3 regions of the Cytobacillus sp. IB215665 genome follow, and region 3 is predicted to be linked to each of the others. Evidence: riboswitches for the same ligand, from Rfam matches in the RefSeq annotation. Region 3 holds a riboswitch; each other region holds the start of a gene.
What was found. Region 3 has a riboswitch for cobalamin ahead of SLH52_RS19280 (energy-coupling factor ABC transporter permease). Riboswitches for the same ligand answer to the same signal wherever they lie in the genome.
Positions count from the first base shown of each region.

Region 1: it holds a riboswitch for cobalamin, as region 3 does, so the genes downstream of both, SLH52_RS10785 (ribonucleoside-diphosphate reductase subunit alpha) here and SLH52_RS19280 (energy-coupling factor ABC transporter permease) in region 3, are expected to answer to the same signal.
Region 2: it holds a riboswitch for cobalamin, as region 3 does, so the genes downstream of both, SLH52_RS06425 (ABC transporter substrate-binding protein) here and SLH52_RS19280 (energy-coupling factor ABC transporter permease) in region 3, are expected to answer to the same signal.

Region 1 is NZ_JAXBME010000006.1:196,617-203,790, reverse strand. Features, by position in the region: gene SLH52_RS10785 (ribonucleoside-diphosphate reductase subunit alpha) at 1-1,705, opposite strand, end outside; cobalamin riboswitch at 2,044-2,262, opposite strand; gene SLH52_RS10780 (hypothetical protein) at 2,515-2,727, opposite strand; gene SLH52_RS10775 (NUDIX hydrolase) at 3,323-3,835, opposite strand; gene SLH52_RS10770 (hypothetical protein) at 4,154-4,687, shown strand; gene SLH52_RS10765 (hypothetical protein) at 4,877-5,128, opposite strand; gene SLH52_RS10760 (S41 family peptidase) at 5,931-7,174, opposite strand, start outside.
Region 2 is NZ_JAXBME010000004.1:35,130-42,303, reverse strand. Features, by position in the region: gene cbiB (adenosylcobinamide-phosphate synthase CbiB) at 1-392, opposite strand, end outside; gene SLH52_RS06435 (adenosylcobinamide amidohydrolase) at 392-1,870, opposite strand; gene SLH52_RS06430 (iron ABC transporter permease) at 1,878-2,930, opposite strand; gene SLH52_RS06425 (ABC transporter substrate-binding protein) at 2,896-3,927, opposite strand; cobalamin riboswitch at 4,214-4,441, opposite strand; gene SLH52_RS06420 (ATP-binding protein) at 4,691-6,466, opposite strand; gene SLH52_RS06415 (response regulator) at 6,463-7,174, opposite strand, start outside.
Region 3 is NZ_JAXBME010000020.1:4,149-11,322, forward strand. Features, by position in the region: gene SLH52_RS19260 (MFS transporter) at 1-461, shown strand, start outside; gene SLH52_RS19265 (histidine phosphatase family protein) at 569-1,135, opposite strand; gene SLH52_RS19270 (MFS transporter) at 1,543-2,835, opposite strand; gene SLH52_RS19275 (MerR family transcriptional regulator) at 2,935-4,182, opposite strand; cobalamin riboswitch at 4,332-4,532, shown strand; gene SLH52_RS19280 (energy-coupling factor ABC transporter permease) at 4,761-5,531, shown strand; gene SLH52_RS19285 (energy-coupling factor ABC transporter substrate-binding protein) at 5,776-6,081, shown strand; gene cbiQ (cobalt ECF transporter T component CbiQ) at 6,068-6,844, shown strand; gene SLH52_RS19295 (energy-coupling factor ABC transporter ATP-binding protein) at 6,860-7,174, shown strand, end outside.

The DNA.
Region 1 (7,174 bases), on a different contig from region 3:
AGGGTGTTTTTTCCTTCGCCAACTCCATGCTAGCTTGAATCGTTTCGTATCCAATTTGTTCATACAGTTCATCACAATAAGCGACAGCTTCTTCACTTTCCCACGCTATACCTTTTAATGCTAATAAATGGTGCCACCCAAATGTACCTAACCCAATCCCTCTATATTTTTCATTTGTTATTTCAGCTTGTAATACAGGAATTGCATTTAAATCTATTACATTATCAAGCATACGAACTTGTATTTTTATTAACCGGTTAAGGACATCATCCTGAACTGCTTTAGCTAAAGAGATTGATGATAAATTACAAACGACAAAATCGCCAGGCTCTTTCACAGTAATGATTTGTCCATCATCTACCTTTTGTTCAACAACAACTGTAGGACTCATATTTTGCATAATTTCTGTACACAGATTACTACAATATATCATTCCTTTATGTCTGTTTGGGTTTGCTCTATTTGCTGTATCTCGATAGAACATATATGGTGTTCCTGTTTCTAACTGTGAAATCATAATAGCCTTGAAAATGTCTATCGCCGCTACAGCTTCTTTTGAAAGGTTCGGATTGTTGACACATTCCCAATATTTATCTCGGAAAGACCCTTTGCCAAGCTCTTCATCAAAATAATCCTCTAATGAAAAACCCATTATTTTCCTTACTTCGTGTGGGTCAAAAAGATACCATTCACCTCGTTCTTCAACAACCTCCATAAATACATCAGGTATACACACTCCAGTAAATAAATCATGTGTACGCAACCTTTCATCTCCGTTGTTTAATCTCGTATCAAGAAACGACAATATATCCTTATGCCATACATCTAAATAAACTGAAATCGCTCCTTGCCTTTGACCAAGCTGGTCAACAGACACCGCCGTATTATTTAACTGCTTCATCCAAGGTATAACCCCTGATGAAACACCTTTAAAACCCTTTATGTCACTACCTCTCGCTCTAATTTTCCCTAAATAAACACCTATCCCTCCACCATTTTTAGATAAATTCGCGATATCTGTATTCGAATCATATATTCCTTGCAAGCTATCATCAACTGTATCTATAAAACAACTTGATAACTGACCATAGCTTTTTCCAGCGTTAGCAAGTGTTGGCGTTGCAACCGTCATATACAAATTTGAAAGTGCCCAATACGATTCCTTAATAAGTGCTAATCTCTTTTCCTTATTTTCGTTCATCATCAATGTCATTGCAATGATGAGAAATCGCTCTTGTGGTAACTCAAATACTTCTCCTAGATGAGACTTTGCCAAATAGCGATCTGATAATGTTAATAAACCGATATATGTAAAATGTTGATCCCGCTCAGGTACGATAATGTCTGCTAATAAATCAATTTCTTCTCTTGAATATTGTGCCAGTAATTTCGGACTATAAATTCCCATCTCTGTCAGCTTTAATAGCAATTGATAAAATGAGCCATAGTGGTAACCTGACTGCTCACCTCTATTTTTAGCCGCTTTTTGATAAAGCGAATCTAGGTATATATTTGCAGCAAAGAAAGTCCAATCAGGTTCTAACGCTGTAATTCTTTCCAATGCTGATAATATTAACACGTTAGTTAGTTGGTCATTATGCCATTCATCTTTATTCTCAAATGCTAGCATTAATTTCTCTCGATATTCATCAAATGATAAATGAGGAAATCTATCAGCTATTTTTTGAACATAATCTAAAACCATCTCAGACGTACTACCAGCCAACTGCTCATATTCAACTAATACTTTTTGCATTCTTTCCATCCCCTTTTAATAAAAAATGCGAATGAACCTCGTCTACCTCCAACAAGCATTGAAATCATTTTACATGCTAGAAAAATGTGAAGTGACTCGATGGGTTAGAAGGCAGAGCTAGGCTTTGTTCATCCTAACAAATATAAAAAAGCTCATCCTTAGTAAGATGAGCGAACAGAACGATGGATATGTAAAAGAGAGAATTATCACCCTTTTAGGAATAATCATTCAAAAAATGTTTGAATGATTTTCTTCTCCTCGTCCTATTCTCCCAACTCCCGAAGAAAATAGTACTTCATAAAAAAGGCAGGTCTCCTGACTTGTGCTTCGCTTTACTTTAAGCCCTTCCCATGAAATCGTACTTCACAGTGGTTTCGCTTATTTCATCAGCACTTACAGTTGCGGGTACAGTTTTGGATTTTCACCAAATTCCCTATAAAGAGATGTTCTATATTTTCCGAACATCATATACGTCGATTTTCGACACCTTTTTTACTAGATAACAAAATATTGTATTATCAACTTAATTATACTACTAAATATTGAATTTCAATTTAAATTATAATAGGTTTTGACATTTCTTGCAATAAAAATAGATTGAACTACACGCCGCTTAATATTTTTATGTGTTGTTTACTCTTTATAAAAACTTTCCGTCAAATAGCTCTTAAACTGTCTTTTTTTGATTATTGAAGGTGCGAATTCAAGACAAATAAAAAAGAGATTGATAATAGTATTCAAGCCCCCCCATTGTTTGGTTAATAAGCAAACTCAGAAGACTCTTTAATTAAATTGCCATCTCCATCATAAAAAGAAAACAACCAATTTTCACCCATTTCTGTGTTATCAACCATATTTAACAAGAACAAATTATTTTCTACTGAAGACTTTCTTGTAATCCTTTCTGATGGCAAAGTGTTCATCTTAGGTAAATCATAACTAACACTTATTTCTTTTACATTTTTAGGCATATTCACTATTCCATACAGATATTTCTCACCAGTGTCTGAGTTTGTTAAGAAATAGTGTGTAAAGAAATAGTCTGTAAGAAATCCAGTAAGGTTAGCATCAGATAAACCAATTGATGATGAGTTTTCCTTGTTGATTTTAAAGTGTCCTAATTGTTTTTTGTAAGTGTTTCTCTATCTTTTGTACGATATTTGAAAACAAGTACTTTGTCCTTTGTAGCGTTAAAAACATCTAATACCTCTCATAAACTATTATTTCGGTTAATTGCCTTTATTATTGTTCGATATGCCCAATCCATAATAAAGAGATTAACATCACTGATGCAAAAATCATTAAGATTTTTTTTCGACATCAAATTCACCAACCTATTTTTTAATCACTCAAAATATTTTATACCTCGTTAACCAACTCTGTTCCTTTTACTCAATACCCATTATTTCGAATATTCAGTTCTAAGGAAATCCCTTGTTAATGAACCTACCCCTAAAAAAATACGCTAATCTGTACATCAGATTAGCGCTGTTATGTTCAAGACTTAATTTCATGATTTCCTTCAAAGTCACAATAACTACCTTCCGTTGTTGCTCTAATTAAAAATTACCTTTTATACAATTGCTTTAATTCATTTAGTACGAAAGTTTCACGTTTCAACCAGCTATTTTTCTCAAACTGATTCATAAGACTTTCATTTTTTTTAAGTGCTTCTTCTATGGAAACCCATCTTGGTTTGAATTCAAGTACAGACTCATATTCATCCAGTTGTTGAGAGATGTATTCTTTATTTGTCAATTCACACAGATAATAATGTGAAGTCATTTGGAATAATTTATCTTTAATGTATTCGTCCATATTTCGTTCAATTACCGTTCCAACTTTTTCTTTAACGACACAGTTCGTGTATCCAGTTTCTTCTCTCACTTCACGGACTAGTGTTTCATAATGGCTCTCATTCTCTTCCACTCCACCTCCTGGAAACTTATAGTCCCCTCTATTTGAATGAACTAGTAAAATATGATTTTTCGAAATAATTATGGCCCTAATTGCTTCTCTGTAAATGATCCCGTTATATGTTCTATTATTGTGCAACTCTAGTATTTTGTTAAAATTCAAATTTCCACCTCATTACTTGATTTCAGACTATTCCCATTTAACTTCAGAGCAATTATTTCAAATGTTCAGTACTTAGGCAATCCTTTTCACAGAATATAGCACTCTAATGAAAAAGACACTAAACTTTTATTTCAGATTAGTGCCTCCGCTGAATAGATTAAATGATAGGTACATCTGTTTAACGATTAGGCATCGTAAAAAAACAATTTAATTTAAAAGAAATAATCTATATGCAATAAGTCGTGTATACTTCTCGGTTATTAATTTACTTAACAAGGCGTTCAAAATATTATGTTAAAATATGTTAAGGGGGTGCATATGAAAAAATCAAAGGGAAAGAGATATTTAAGTTTTATCATATTAATTCTAACAGTTGCTCTAACAGGTTGTTCTTTAAGCCCAGATTTCGATACGTATGAAGGACATTCTTTAAGAATAGCAGTGGTTGGAGAACCACCAGCTGTAAAAGAGCTACAAGTTATATTTACAGAAGTTTCATCCGATGAAATGACAAGTGAAGAACTGAAGTCTTATGATGCAGTCTTTATTAGAGAGGATAACCTTTCAGAGGCTTCTGAAAGCCAATATGCAGACGTTTACTTAAATTCAAAAATTCCATTTTTCTTTATCGGAACTGATAATTATATTCCTTTTACTGAAAAAGATTTAAAGTACGACAAGACTTCAAATTGGACTGCTGGTAATAGTTATTCTGTTGGTGTTCTCACATCACAAGAAGAAGACACATTAAAAAAATGGGAATATGGTTTATATAATGATAAAAAGACTGATGAACATATTGAAGAAATGTATTCAAGAATTTTCAAGACAATTAGTTTATTAAATCAATAATAAAAAATGAGCATAACGAATATGCTCATTTTTTTACTGCGATTTTTGTTGTTAATTAAGTTACTAATTTGCAACCTAATTGAATATCTTTTTTTACTGTTATTTATAATTTTGTACATCTGAACCGAACTCTTTACTATTTAATTGCCTTTGTTTCCTTTTTATTTTATGCTCCTAATATTAAGGTGATTAGCCCCCTTTCTTTGAATTCGTTAAAGAAATCACTACTAAAATAGTACCAATTAAAAGTTCTACGACACTTAAAATATATGGAAACCATCCTAATATATTATTAAGAATAGTATGCAATTTACCTGGTGGATCACTCCAGCCGCTCAAGTTGGGGATGTAAGTTGATATTGCTAAATGTATAAACCCTAACAAAATAGTACCACTCAAAATAAGAAACAAACCTAAAATAAATAACCTGTCTTGTTTCATATTATCCCTCCCATTTATTCACCCTTTTATTTCACCTGAAGTATCTAATATATTTAGGTCATTGTAGTCTCTTCAAGAATGATTATCCGTTAATTATTAATTTTCTTTAAACATCCTTATTTTACAATATGACACCGTCAATAAAGAAAGACACCCTTCTTCAAGAAAGGCGCCAAGTTAATGAATAACAAAATATCATAACGTATCTTTAGCCAATCAATGAACTCAATAATGATTCACCGTTTCTTCGATATTTAACTCTTTTATAGGGAAAGGCGAATGTATCCCGATCTTGTTATTGCTTCATTTTCTTCATCAAGGTAAAAGTCTATTAATACAGTGCGATTTTCGAGGTCATATATACTGTGCCATAACGTCCTTGTTGGACATTGTGATTCTCTTATGTGAGATTGGTCATGAAAAGAAACTTTTTGATTTACATTTTTGATAAAATTTAAGGAGTACGGAGCCTTTTCTCCCTGAATGTTATCCTTTATATTACAGAAACGATTATACATAGATAACTGATCACCTAAAAATAAACCTTTAAGAAGAATGTCTTATGTACTGTTGTTTTTTAGTGCATAAAATACGGGAACGTCCGATTTGGTCGTTCCCGTTATCTTTGGTTACATGGGTTTTATATGTTAGCCAGTCATTTCTGACTGATCAACTTTTAAATAGCTATTATCCTAAAAGTAGCCTTGATAGTACTACATTCTTGCGTCATATTGCTGGATTAAGAGCTTTCTTAAAAAGAAGCACATCTTTTGGCAACATTCAAATCAAACAAGATAGCTAATTACTGATTAATTATCTGGATTGCTTTTTCAATGTATTCATCTTTACCGGCTTTTATTCCTTCTATGGTACGTTCAACCACATGTGTTGGTTCAATACCGATAAAATGATGTTGAGAGCCATCGGATTTGACAACTTTCAACCCTGTAAACCAAATATTTTCATGTCCAGGTAAATTGATCTCAGTAATATCGCCATTTGCACCTGCAGTTGGTTGACCAACAATATAGCCCAAGTTATTATCTTCAATCACCCCAAGAATAGTTTCAGGATAACTAATTGCTCGTGCATTGGTTAAGAACACAAATTCTCCTTCGAACCTAGGTTCTTGCGGTTCAATTGTCCACGTACCAGTAGTATTATATCCAGCCAGTTTCTTATGATCTGGGTATATAATTTGTTCTATTGCTAATAGTGGACCTTTAACAGTGCGGTCTGTTAAATGACTAACCAACTGCCAAATATTGGGTCCTGGACGCCCCCTCATGTCGAAAATAATTCCTTTTGCTTTTGCAAGAGAATCTAAGTGTGGAATCAATACGTCATAATCAATCTTAAGTGTATTTACATAATAAATTCCTTCTTTGATTTCAGTAATATGTTGACTTATAATAGGAAAGTTACTTAAACCATTTGCATAACCGTATGATCCTTCTAGAGATAAGGATTTTCCATTACGATCTATTTCTAGTAAAAGGGTTTCATCCATTTTTCCATATTCAAGTGCCCAAATGGAAAGCAGTTCTTTAGTTTGTGGCGAACCAGAAATCCTTGCTTGTGATTGTAATAAATACTCATACGTGGGCTTTTCGTCTATTGACATAATAATATCCCCAACCTTGAAATGTGTATCTTGGTAAGTTGATGTGATCACCAATTGATCCTCTGCTATATCTACGGTAAATGGTAGCCTATAAGACTCTTTCCATCTTTGGAGATTACCACTAATATGACCATCAGCTAATTTTTCTGTCATGTAATCAATTATATCAGCATAATCCTCCTTATTTTTGGTTTCAAGCGCTACCTCTATAAAAGAAGGTAACTCTTTAAGCCAATCTGCGTTCACTTCCTCAAAGTAAGGATAAAAATGCTGAATATCATTCCAAAGAATTGTAACTCCAGCTATACGTGTATGAAGTGCTTCTGCATCTGGATCTGCTTTAACTTTATTAATTTCCTCTACTAAGTTGTCTAGCTCAATCATCGTTTCTTCAGTTGAACCTAGTGTTTTTTCTCCATCTG
Region 2 (7,174 bases), on a different contig from region 3:
TGTATCGTATCTCTTCCAACAATCCAGCTTAATTTCTCTCGAGCTAAATCTAGATTTTGATCAACTAAAGGTAGCTTAACTTCAATGGCGGCTTCCTTTAAACTTTTCGTTGCGATTGTTGTAAAGATAAACAGTGCCTCAACAAGCATGCCAATGGCCCAATGTAATGAATATAGGTAAAATATAACTGCCGCAGAAATGACTGTTGCAAAACCACAAACTACTATGACTGTTATTACCCCTTTGCTTTTTCTGAACCTACCTTCATTTAACGCATTATCACACTTCTTAATCATCCAGCCAAAACCTCTAACTGGATGGGGAAGCCATTTTGGATCTCCTATTACAAAATCTAAACCGAGCGCAATAATAATTGCAAAGATATGCTCTATCATTCACGACCACTTCTTCTTATTTTATTATTTTGAATAGCTTTCCTTGTCGCTCCATAAACAGTATGCCCAATCGCTTTACCAACAGGAGTAATAGATCCTGCATATTCTATAAGCTTGTTTGTCTGAGATGCTGCTATGACAATACTATCCGTCGAGGTTCCACTTGCTATAGTTGCTGACAAAGGGTCCATTATATGTTCATCATGGAGCGCTTTTGTCTTTGCTTCAGTAGCTATCATTATCGCTTGTACAAATGCAGCTTCCGTAAGTCTACCTTCAATAAAGATCATCATATTAATCGTCCCTGGATAAACCACCTCTTCTTCTCTATGTATTGCTCTACTCACATCAACTGCATTTGATGTACCTGCGGTTATGACTGTAAATATGTTAAGGTTATCAAGAGTAAGCGTTTCCGTAGCTACATCTTCTAATGTTGCTGCGGTCATCATGCCGATACAATCATGACTATTCATACTATGGCTTTGCAGAAATGATGCCATATCTTGTTTTGGATTGCTGCAATCATAATTTTTGTGGACGTGACGGTTTACAAAGGTACTTTTCCAACCAATTCCATCACCAATTATTGCTGAAGAAAGTGTTTTAAATGGTTGTTTAGTCTTTATAACAATTATTTCTTTAGATGTGTCCATTGATATTTGTGACATCAACCCATTTTCTTGTTGTAAAGTAGGTAATTTGGGGACGAGTGATATTAATGTTTTCGGTACTGTAGAGTGCTCACCTACAGTTAATTGTGTTCGGTATACGCTCATTAAATCTCTTTCGTTAAGTACTTTATTAGGCGCGTCCATCGCAACCATTTTTCCATTATTCAGCAAAAGAATTTTATCACAATAAAAACTTGCTAAGTTAAGATCGTGAAAAATTGCAATAACAGTTAATTCTGATGTCTTAGACCATTGTGATAAAGAATCTAGTAAACGGATTTGATACGATATATCTAGATGATTGGTTGGCTCATCTAACATGAGTATTTCAGGCTCTTGTGATAATGCACGTGACAAAAACACTCTTTGACGCTCTCCACCACTTAAAGATGCTAAGCTCATTTGCTCCATTCCCGTTAAACCAGTTAGTTGAATAGACTTTTTTACAACGTTCTCATCTTCATCTGTCCACTGAGGAAATAGCCCTTTTTGGTGAGCATATCGACCTAATTTAACTGTTTCTTGAACTGAATAATTAAATGATGCTTCAATAGTTTGAGGTAAAACCGCAATGATTTTCGCTAGTTTTTTTTGCTCATATTTTGTTATCGACTGGCCTTTTATTTTGATGTCGCCTGTATTAGCATGTACCATTCCACAAATTAATTTTAATAATGTTGTTTTGCCACTGCCATTAGGCCCAACTATACCTAAAATTTCTCCTTTTTTAACAGTGAAGTTAATATCATCCAACACCTTTTTTTGATTATAATGATAACTAACTTCCGTTACATTAATCATGACAATATCATCCTCTTCGATTCGATATAAAAATATAAGCAAACACAGGTGCACCAATTAAGGCTGTAATGACTCCTATGGGTAGCTCACGTGGAGTAATAATTGTTCTAGCGACTAAATCAGCAATAACTAAAAATGCCCCCCCATTAAGCATCGATAATGGTAATAGACGAATATGGTTCGCGCCCCATAATAGTCTTGTAATGTGAGGGATAACTAGACCTACAAAACCAATTGTTCCTGACACGGCAACAGCTGCACCTGTTAATAGTGAAGAAGCTGCCAAAATGGTCATTTTTCGTTTTGCCACATTAACCCCTAAAACTTTAGCTGATTCTTCACCAAATGAGAATGCATTTAACTCTCTTCCATTAACGAGTAGTAATACAGTGCCTACCATATAAAAAGGTAGAATAATCTTAATATAATCCCACCCCCTCATCGCTACACTACCTAATAACCAGTTAATGATTTGTCTTAATTCTTCACCAGTAAGTGCAATCATTAAAGAAATAATAGACCCTAAAAATGAGCTAAATATAATACCAGTTAAAATGATCGTTTCCACAGAAATGGATTTCTCAACCGCCCGGGCAAACACTAATACGAGTATGAGAGATAGAAAGGCAAAAGAAATACTAAATATCGGTAAAGTAAATTTCCCTATAAAAGGGATATGTATACCAAAAAAAAGCACAATTACTGCTCCAACTGATGCTCCAGAAGATACTCCGAGTGTATAAGGGTCTGCTAATGGGTTTTTTAACAACCCTTGAAATGCAGCCCCTGCAATCGCTAGAGAAGATCCAACTATAAAAGCTAGGATCACTCGGGGTAAGCGTATTGCCATAATAATATTAACTACTGCTGTATCAAGCGTCTCTATTGATCCTAAATGAAAAACACTATAAAAAATAACGTTTAAAATAGTAGAAAAGGGAATCGATAACGTCCCTATCGAAACCCCTAACAAAATTGAAAATATTACAAAACATACAGTAATAATATATGGTAGAACACGGCTTTTATTGATAAATGTCAGGATAGACAGCTTTTGCAAGTTCTTCTACTCCTTCAATTAAACGTGGACCAGAGATTGTTACTAAATCCGAGTTAATATCGAATACGAGCTTATCCTTAACTGCTGGTACCTCTTGCCAAGCATCTCGATTTAATACTTGTTCTACTGCATTTTCAACATAATACCCATATGTAATAACAATAACATCTGGATTAAGTAATACCGCATCTTCCTCAGTAAATTGTGGCCAACCTTCTTGATCACCAGCAGCATTTATTGCTCCAATCGCTTCGAGCATTTCATGCATAAAAGTACCTTTTCCAGTTGTATATAATTGAGCATCTACCTCTATCCAAACTACCTTTTGATCAGCTTCTTTAATTTCTGCTGATTTGTCTTTAATAAGATTCAATTTTTCTGTCATATCACTTATGATCTTGTCTGCATTTTCTTCTGTTCCTGTAACAGTGCCAATCATTTTAATTGAGTCATATACTGCTTGAAATGATGATGCATCGTTAACAACGACCACGTTTATACCAGCATCTCGTAGTTGTTGAAGACCTTCAGTAGAGCTATGGGCACTTGAGGCATGGGCAAGAACGACGTCTGGGTTTAATGAAATTATCTTTTCAACATTAAATTTTGCTCCTCCAACCCTTTCTATCTCGGCTACTTCTGGTGGATAATTAGCCCAATCACCAACACCAACCATTTTATCACCTAAACCTAACGCAAAAGCTATTTCTGTATTACTAGGAATTATCGACACAATTGCTTGTGGCTCTTCTTCTATTGTCACTTCATTACCTAATCCATCCGTAATTGTTACTGGAAAGCTAGACTCTGCTTTATCATCAACTTTAGTTTCCTGTTCTCCGTTTGTAGACTCTGCTTTATCATCAACTTTAGTTTCCTGCTCTCCGTTTGTAGAGGCAGCATTATTATTTACCTCAGTTTGACCGCAACCTACTAATAAAATGAATGATAAAATAACGAAAAAGACAGTGGGGAAGTACTTTTTAATGTTTAACATCTTTTTTTCTCCTTCTTTTGTAATATGGCTGTTTTCGCATTGATTGTTGTTTTTCGTATTAGGAAATATACATGTTCACAACTAGAGTTTCGTGGCATCTTTTCTTCTATACAACGATGAGAATGATTTTATCCTCTGTTGGTAAGGAAACAATAATGTTTAAGAAATAAGCCTAAATAGAAATAAGCCCATCCGAATTGGATGAGCTGTTAGACGGCATCATAAATGTATTGTTATTAATAAATACACTACTCGACCGTCTCAATACTCAATCCCCGAAGAATTGAAAACGTATATAGTGCTTGGCAGGTCTACTGACTCATGCTTCATCCTACTTTGATCCTTCCCATATGGCTAACAATATGTATAATATTATTATTCCATACAGTGGTAATATCATTTCGTCCACAAATACAGTTGCGGGGGCAGTTCTAGATTCACACTAGAATTCCCTTTTAAGTCTTTATGAGAATGTTTTAAAATTCTCTTGATATCCTATGTAGTATATAAGAAAAGACACCTAGCACTATTTATTTTTTAGGCTGTCTACGCATTGATTATTGTTACTCATGCAAAGACGGTAAGTATAAAGCTGATTGCTTAAAATACCACTTCTATCATTCTAATTTATTAACAATCGTATCTCCATATACGAAATGAGCCTTTTTAAAAATTCTTTTTCATAATACCCGATTATTAATATATTGACAAGAATAATCTGACTGCTTGGCAAAAACTTAACATGACATAATTGCGCATTTTATTATTGTGGTATAAAGAATGAAAATGTAGTTCCTTCATCAATTTTACTATGAACAAAGATGTTTCCATCGTGTGCCTCTATCAAATTCTTTGCAATGGCTAAGCCAAGACCAGTACCTGAACGTCCTCGCGTTCGAGCTTTATCTGCTTTATAGAAGCGTTCAAAGACAAATGGTAAGTCCTCCTCAGGAATTCCTGCCCCAGAGTCTTTGACGTCAATTTTCAAACCATCTTTTATAGAATTTACTTGTACAACAACAGTTCCCTGCTCATCAGTATAACGTATTGCATTATCAATCAGATTTGTTAATACTTGTTCAATCCTATCAGGATCAAACATAATTGTTTTATGTATTACGTTAATATGCACATCCAATGTAATTAACTTATCCTGTGCCAATCCTTGAAATTTGCGAATTATTCTTTGAATGTAAGGCTGAATATCTATCTCTTCTAAATGCAAATTTAAATGACCAGCTTCCATCCTAGCTAAATCCAACAGTTCATTCACTAGCCTACCCATACGTAAAGATTCATCATATATTACTTTTGCGATATCTTTCTTTTCTTGATCGCTACTAGCAATATCATCAATGATCGCTTCACTATATCCTTGTAACATAGAAATTGGTGTTCTTAATTCATGGGAAACATTCGCAATAAAATCTTCTCGTAGCTTGTCTAACCTTCGTTCTTCAGTCATATCTCGAAGTACTGCGACAGCTCCTCTGACAAATTTATTATCGTATAATGGACTCATGACGATAACCCAATTCCTACCTTGTAATGTGATTTCTATCGTCTGTTCTTTCTCAAAAGAAACAACTTGTTTAAACAATTCTCGAACCTCTGATGGTAGCTCTTCCGTAGGCTTCTCTAAATTACCTTGCTCATAATACCATGCTTGCAAAAATTGCTCAGAAGGTGGGTTTGAAACTAAGATCGAGCCATCTTTATTAAATGTAATTACACCATCAACCATACTGCTTAAAATGCTAGATAACTGCTCTTTTTCTTGACTTAACGCGTTCATATTATATTTTAATTGTCGCTCCATCTGATTAAAAGCAGTAGCTAAATCACCAATTTCATCATTCGTTAAAATCGGTACCTTCGTATCAAATTTCCCCTTTGCCACTTCGAACGCTGCTTCTCTCATTTTAAGCAGTGGAGAAGTTATTCTAGTTGACAAGAAAAAAGCAAATATTGTCGTTAAAACAATTGCGACTCCCGCAGCTAAAAGTATTAGTTTAGTTGTTTGGTGCGATGTCTCTTCAACAGCCCTTAATGACTGATATATAATTACTGCGCCATTTTCTTCGTTAGAAACTTTTAAAGGTGCAGCAACTAAAAACAATTGGCTGTTTTTATCTACTGGAGCTGTGATTTCATGTAAGTATTTCTTTTCGCTTATTACTTCCCTGTTTGTAAACACCCTAGCTAGTTGTTTATCATTAAAGATCGATGATATTGGTAGGTTTTCTAGTACATTACTATCAGGTGAATACCAATAATTTTCTTTATCATATACAATAATGACCTTCGTCATCTCATCAATTAATTCCCATGAAATATTCCGTGCTAATTGTTTATCATCATATTCTTCCATAATCGAGGCTATTTTGGTTGCTGTTTTTGTTAAATCATTCTTTGCCTCATTGACATGATAATTTTCAAAAAACTGGAGTAAAAGGACGGTTAGAATTGATAATACGAATGAAACTAATAGCAAAATGGTAAACCATAATTTCCCTACTACACTTCGCCAAAGTTTCATTCATTGGTTACCTCAAACTTGTAACCCACACCCCAAACAGTTACGATCATTTTTGCTGCTTCTTCAGAAACACGATTCAGTTTTTCACGTAGACGTTTTACGTGTGTATCAACAGTACGTAAGTCACCAAAAAATTCATAGTGCCAAACTTCTTTTAATAATTGCTCTCTATCAAACACTTTATCAGGAGCCTTGGCAAGAAAATAAAGAAGCTCATACTCCTTAGGTGTAAGACTGACCTCTTTCCCATCCGCAGATACACGATGTGCATCATTATCGATTGATAAATGAGGGAATACAATTACATCTTTTGTAGTTGTTTCAGTTTGTAAATAAGAAGTCGGTGAAGATCTTCTTAATAATGCCTTGACTCTAAGTACAACCTCTCTCGGGCTAAATGGTTTAACGATATAATCATCTGTCCCAACTTCAAACCCTTGTACACGATTTACTTCTTCACCTTTTGCAGTTAGCATAATTGTAGGTGTCGCCTTTTTCTCTCTAAGTTCTCTACATACTTCAATGCCATCCTTCCCAGGCATCATTAAATCTAAAAGAATGAGGTCATAGTCATTTTCAAGAGCTTTAAGTAAACCATCATTACCGTTGTCTGCTTCTTCAATTACGTAATCTTCACGCTCCAAATACATCCTTAATAGTCGTCGAATACGTTCTTCATCATCAACAACTAATATCTTAATTTCTCTT
Region 3 (7,174 bases):
TTGTTGGAAGTATTATGGCTGCTATATTAGGCAACAAGTTTAAGGTGAAAAGGGTAATTGTCGGAGGGTTATGTTTCTTGTCTTTCTCACTTATCATAGAGGTTTTGTCTGTATGGTTTGTATTAACAGCGACAATGAATTTTATAACAGGCTTAATATTAGCCATGTGGCAAACGATGCTTGGAATGCTCATCATTAAAATGATAGATGAAAAGTATATAGGGAGAACAAATGGAATATTAACTCCATTGTTTATTGGAGGAATGCTAGTAGGGTCAGCTGTTGCTGGACCTTTGGTCACTTACACATCATTAATCGTTACTTATGTTACAGCTGCAATCATCATAATAGTCGGTGCTATGGTTAGCATTAAGCTTAATTTAACGAACTTATCTGTTAATCAGCCAAACAAATCTAAAGAATTACCTTATGAAACAAAAATTAGTAATGAGTTCAATTAACAAATGCTCATGTTTTAGTAAATAACCGTAGATACAAATGTATCTACGGTTTTCATCTCTTTTGATACAACGGGTATAGCAGCGAGTCTACTTAATGACGAATCCTGTTAATGATTTTGAGAACTCCACAATCTATTGACATCTACTAACTCATGTCCATCAAAGGATAATTTATAAATATCTGGCATGGTGAGTTGTTTCCAAAAGGCAAAATCGAATTGTGGGTCAAAGTAATTCATGATTAATACCATAATATTGCCATGTGTACCGACGACTATATTTTTACCTTCATATTTTGATAATATCTCTTTAGTTATCTTTACACCTCGTGCCTGAGCAGTTATATTTGATTCCCCACCTTTGAATGAAAGCTGCTTATTTTCCCAAACGGCTGTTATAGCCTGTAGGAAGTTTTCAACTGGTCCGTCAGACAATAATCTCTCTTTAAAGTCTTCTTTTAGTACTATCTCCATATCTCTAAGCTGGGCAATACCGTCAACTGTTTGTATCGCTCTTTTGTAAGGGCTAGATATGACGATATCGATTTTCTCGTCTTTAAGAATAGATGTTACGTTAGTTGCGTCAAATAGACCTTGTTTAGACAGAGGCCTACTTAATTCATCAGGTGTATAAGTAGCATGAGCATGGCGCACAAGAAATAAGTTTGTTTTCATATAATCACCTTCATTTATGTTTGATATTGTTTTTTTCCACAGCTCGTTTCTTTTCTTACTAAGATATAAACACGGATAAAGCAGTTAGTGGCATCTTTTTTTACGAAGACTATAAAAACCATATCCTACATATCAGTTGCTCGAATTTAAGTGAAATAAAGCAACAAAGATAACAAAAGGCTGTTTTAGTATACTTTGCTGTTATATCAATATTTTTTAGAAGAAAAGATGCCCCGAAGCTTGAGTTGTTCTCATATATATTTATTAATAGGAAAAACAATCGAAAACAGCCTAACAAAAAGTGCCTATTAAATTAGCATTCCTTTGCTGCTAAAATGCAAATAGCTATTCCTTAGCTGATATGCAGTAACTTAATCGCATACAGCTTCAAAACTTTTTTAACTAGATTAAGGTGCTTCCGCATTCTGTGTATGGTGTCTCAACGATATTGATCTTATTTCTTTCGTGAAATACATATATAAACTTATGCTTAACAGTGTTGATCCTCCGACTAATGGTAGCCAATAAGGTGAGATGATGTTTAGTAGTGTTCCTGACAGTATCATAGCGATCGGTACAACGGTCTTAACAATAGTTAAGCCAGTACTTATAACTCTCCCTCTTAACTGATCAGGAACCGTTTGTTGAATAAACGTCATGATAGGGATATCGACAAATGATGAAGAAATCCCAAAGCCTATATTTAATACACAGTAAAATATTGTGTAAAAAATAGGGTGATAAGTTTGGTTAAAGAGCAATGGTCCACTAATGAGGATTGTTAAACTGGAGATGATCATAGTCATAAGTATTAAAAACTTATGATAATGTAACTTTGAAATAAATTTTCCAATGAAAATAGCTCCAATTAGCATACCAATTGGAAATGCCGCTTCAATGATTCCGAATGCAGTAGAAGGAAGCTTTAGAACATTTGTAATAATAAATGGAACTGGGATTGTTGATGATAAAGTAATAAAGAAGTTAACAAGTATTGACAGAACGATAATTGTCCGTAATTTTTGTTGAGAATAAATATATGAAAAACCTTCCTTTAGTTCTATGAAAAAGTGGTCTTTTTTTTTGTTAGGAGAATTTTTTTCGTTGAATCGGAAATTAATAAAGCACTCACTTATACTTGAAATGATAAAGGAGATAGCATTTATTAATATAAAGGTTTTTATATTAACAAAAGCAAATACCATTCCTCCTATAATTGGTCCTAAAGTAAAAGAAATTGAAAAAATCATTCTTGTGATCGCGTTGATCTTCATCAAGTTATTTTCATGAACAATATTTGGTTTAGATGATTCGATGCTCACACTAGCAAATGTACTGAAGACATTTAAAATAAATGTAATTGCATAAATCCAATATAAATGGAGTTCATGAAGACTAATTACATATAAAACAAGCAGCACCACGCCACTTAATACATCACTAAAAACTAGTATGAATTTACGGTTCAGGCGGTCTGTGATAACTCCAGCTACAGGTCCTAAAATAATGGTCGGTATAATAGATAATATTAAGTTTGTTGCAAATGAAAGCCCTGAACCTGTTTCTGTCAAAACATATAAACTGATAGCAAATGAGTAAACGAAAGATCCAAATAACGAGACAATGCTTCCAAATGAAAGTAAGATCAAATTTTTTACATCAGATTTTGGATCAAACATTTGACTTAATTTATTCCTCAATATTTCCCCCTCCTTTATAGTAATCCTAATTCATCGGGAAAGGGCAATAGCAAGGTAGTATTTACGTTTTTTTTACGATGAAATTTACAAAAGGTCGGGTTAACCCAACCTTTTTCCATAATATAGATAAGTATACATCTTCTCACCATCTAGTAATTGCAATTCATACTTTCCAGGGGATTGATCAACTGGAATAGAGACCATATCGTCGACAAGGTCATAGCGTAAAGTTTTTAATTTCTCTTTGATGTTATTAAGTTGAAAGTTTTGTCTATAAGACGGTTTGATTTCATTTTTTATATGATAGTTTTCATACGTCAAATATGCACCGATTAAATTACTTTCTTCTTTTAAATAAAGCTGTACTTCCTCTATTAAAAAGTTTTCATGTTGAAAGCTATGCTCTGAACTGCCTGTATCAATTAAAAAATCGACTGCTTCTTTTTTTAATGGAATATGTAGGAAATCAGAACAAATAAATAAGATGTTTTTCTGTTCTTCATAAGTTTCTAAAATACTTTTTAATACGTAATGTCGTTGGTAATCATGATCAACCGCAATATAGAGGCAATCTTTAGGCAAGGAGTTATAGATATGCCTTAATGAGAAACCAATTCCGGTACCAAGATGGAGCAGTATTTTATGCGTTAATTGTTCAAAATTAACCCTTTTATAAAACCAGTCAACAGCCTGATATAGATGATCTAAATATTTTTTATCTGTTTCCTTAATGTAATCTGATATAAAATAGTTGAATTCATTCATCATATGACTTGGACTTTTAACGTCGTGAGCATGATGAATGGTTTGTGGGGTGAAGAGAATTCCGTCTTTAATAAAGTGTTGATGCTCACAGTTACATTGAAGAACACCATGTAAGATTTGATTGTTAACGATGTCTCCATTTTTAATGCTTAAAGTAGCCCCGCATTTTTTACATTCTAAAAGTGGGAGCACTGATAAGCTCATACCCATTTTAAGCTGTTTAGGTTTATTCGTTGTATTTAAATGGGTAAGTTCATTTTGCAAATTTTGTCTCGTTTCTTCGTATTCGACTATTTTATGTTCTATCGTATGTAGCTTTTCTACAAAAATCTCTTTGTAAAATTCGTTATTTTCTAGTGCGGATAATTTGCCAAGTCTTTTATATTGAAAGATTGTTTTTATTTCACTTAACGAAAAGCCGAGGTTTTTTAAGTAAATAATATCCTTTACATCTCTGTGGCATTGTTCATCAAATTGATACTGTCCGGATGCTTTCTCAGGTGTTATTAAGCCAAGGTCTATGTAGTGTCTAGTTGTATTTATGCTTATTTTATTTTCTTTAGAAAATTTTCCTATTTTCATAGTTAGTCACCTTAACTTGTTTTATTAGAAATCAAATTAATATTTATTATATTATACACGTACTATTAGAAATTTCCTTTCACAAATATACATGCTATGAAAAAAGCTAGACTCATAATTTATTTTAGAATATACTGAATTATAACAACTGAATGATGAAATAAACAGGTGTTGTGCATAAGTAAAAGCTGTGTACAACTTAAAAGGGAAGTTCGGTGTAAAGCCGACGCGGTTCCCGCCACTGTAAGTCTGAGCAACCTGCATATGTGTCACTGTTTCGTAAAGAAATGGGAAGGCGCAGGAAGTGTTGAAGATAAGTCAGGAGACCTGCCTGTTTAAGTAACACGATTGTAACCTACGGGAATATAGGGAGGTGTTGTTAAGAATTAGTATGTAAACATATAGTTAATACTGACTTTTTCTGAGCACTCGATCCTTTATGGTTTGAGTGCTCTTTTTATTTTACATAAAGGCTCTTTCGGAATCTTCTAATTTTGTGTAGTAACCACGAGCAATATTCGTGTGTATATCAATATATTTAGAATCAGCCTTTATAAACATGGGGGAGAGCTTCACTGATGAAAAGAAAACATGCTTGGCTAATCGTAACAATTATTATTGGTTTGACTAGTTATTTTTGGCTGAATTCATTTCGGCCAGTATATGCGATGCACATAATGGAGGGCTTTCTGCCGGTTGGGTGGGCTATTTTTTGGTGGGTTTTAACGATTCCATTTTTGGCTGTTGGGATGTACTCCATCCGAAAAAAAGTGAAAGAAAACCCCGAGGTGAAGACGATGCTTGGGCTATCAGGGGCATTTGCATTTGTGTTGTCAGCATTAAAAATCCCTTCTGTAACTGGAAGTAGTTCACATCCGACTGGTGTTGGGCTAGGTACTGTGCTTTTTGGTCCAACAGTCATGAGTGTACTAGGGACGATTGTATTAATGTTTCAATCATTATTGCTCGCTCATGGCGGCATCACAACACTCGGTGCAAATGCATTTTCAATGGCTGTTGTAGGACCAATGGTTACATATTTTGTATTTAAAGCAGGCTTAAGAGTAAATTTCTCTTTTGCAGTCTCAGTTTTTTTAGCAGCAATGTTAGGAGATCTCAGTACTTATACTGTGACAGCTTTTCAATTGGCTCTGGCATTTCCGACTGAGGTTGGAGGGGTTGTAGCATCATTTATCAAATTTGCTGGGATTTTCTCTTTTACACAAATTCCTTTAGCAGTGAGTGAGGGACTATTAACTGTAGTAGTTATGAACTTGCTTGCAAAATACAATGTTCGAGAATTACAGCAATTAAATGTTCCAGTTAGTATGAGTTCAAAGAAGGCTTAGAACAACAAGGCAGCATTTTTTAGCAAAAGAGAACTAACTCAATCAATTATGCTACAGCCATTTTTCCAGTTTTTCGAAAGATTCTGATCGTATATGATTTTTTTCACTTCCATTTGAGTATCTGATGTGTATGAAATGCGAAGAAAAGATGTCCTGTACTAGTTAAATGCTTGCTTAGCTTTTATTACGAAAAGCAACTATTAATGCGAAAACAGCTATTTGAAACAAGGAGGTATGTTAATTAATGAAAAATCTGATTTTGATAGTGTTGGTCATCTTGTTGGCTATTGTTCCTTTAGTTATACAGCAGGATGCTGAATTTGGTGGGGCAGATGGACAAGCTGAAGAAGCGATTGGTGAAATAGCACCTAATTATGAGCCTTGGTTCAACGTATTATGGGAGCCACCAAGCGGTGAGATAGAAAGCTTGCTATTTTCCTTACAAGCGGCCATAGGTGCAATTATAATCGGCTATGTTATCGGCTATGGTAGAGCACGAAAAAAATTCTCCCCTGAATCTTCTAGTGAGGTGAAGCATGCTTCGGATTGACCAGCTTGCTTATTTGAATCAGCTACGACATGTTCACCCTATTGAGAAAGCAGTTTTCACATTTTTATTTTTGTTTTTCTGTCTTATTACAAAAAGTGAAGTTATTGCTGTTATAACTTTGTTAATCATGAGCATGGCAATAGTTTTCGGTGCGAAAATCTCAGTACGTGATTATATAAAACTACTTTTATTACCATCATTCTTTTTGCTTTCTAGTGTTATACCTATTCTTATTTCGATTGCACCGTATGACTACAAAGTAATTAATTCGTTATGGTCAATGACTATTGGTACGTGGCAGTTGTTTATAACTACAGATAATATATCAATCGTCACAAGCTTATTTTTTACCGTTTTGTCAACTGTAAGTTGCATGTATTTCTTAATATTATCTACGCCGCTTCATGATATTTTATGGCTTCTACAGAAAATGAAACTACCAACACTATTTATTGAACTCGTTGCATTCACATATCGATTTATTTTTGTACTTTTAGATAAAGCCCAAGAAGTCTATATCGCACAAGCTTCTAGACTTGGCTATCAACATTACCGTCTATCAATTTATTCTTTAGGTCAGCTAGTAGTAGGGGTGTTTGTAAAGTCTATGAAGTACGCAAAAGAACTACAAATAGCAGTAGATACACGTGGTGGACAAGATGGTAATTATGAAATTGAAAGCAGCTATAAATATCATCCACTGAACTGGGGGATCGTAGCGATATCAATGCTGACGCTTACATTCGTAGCATCAGCTATGTAAAAGGAGTTCTGTTTAATGAGTACACCAATTATAGAGCTTGAAAACATTACATACCAATATCCTGATGGGACTGATGCTATAAACAATATTTCTCTATCTATTGAACAAGGAAAGAAAATTGCTTTGTTAGGAAATAACGGGGCTGGAAAGTCAACATTGTTTTTACATTTCAATGGGATTTTACAACCGACGAGTGGTTCCATCTGTTTTCAAGGTGAAACGTTACGGTACAAGCGCAAAGAGATAAAGAGATTACGTCAACAGGTAGGGATTGTATATCAGGATTCTGACTCTCAATTATTCTCATCTAGTGTTTATCAAGATATAAAA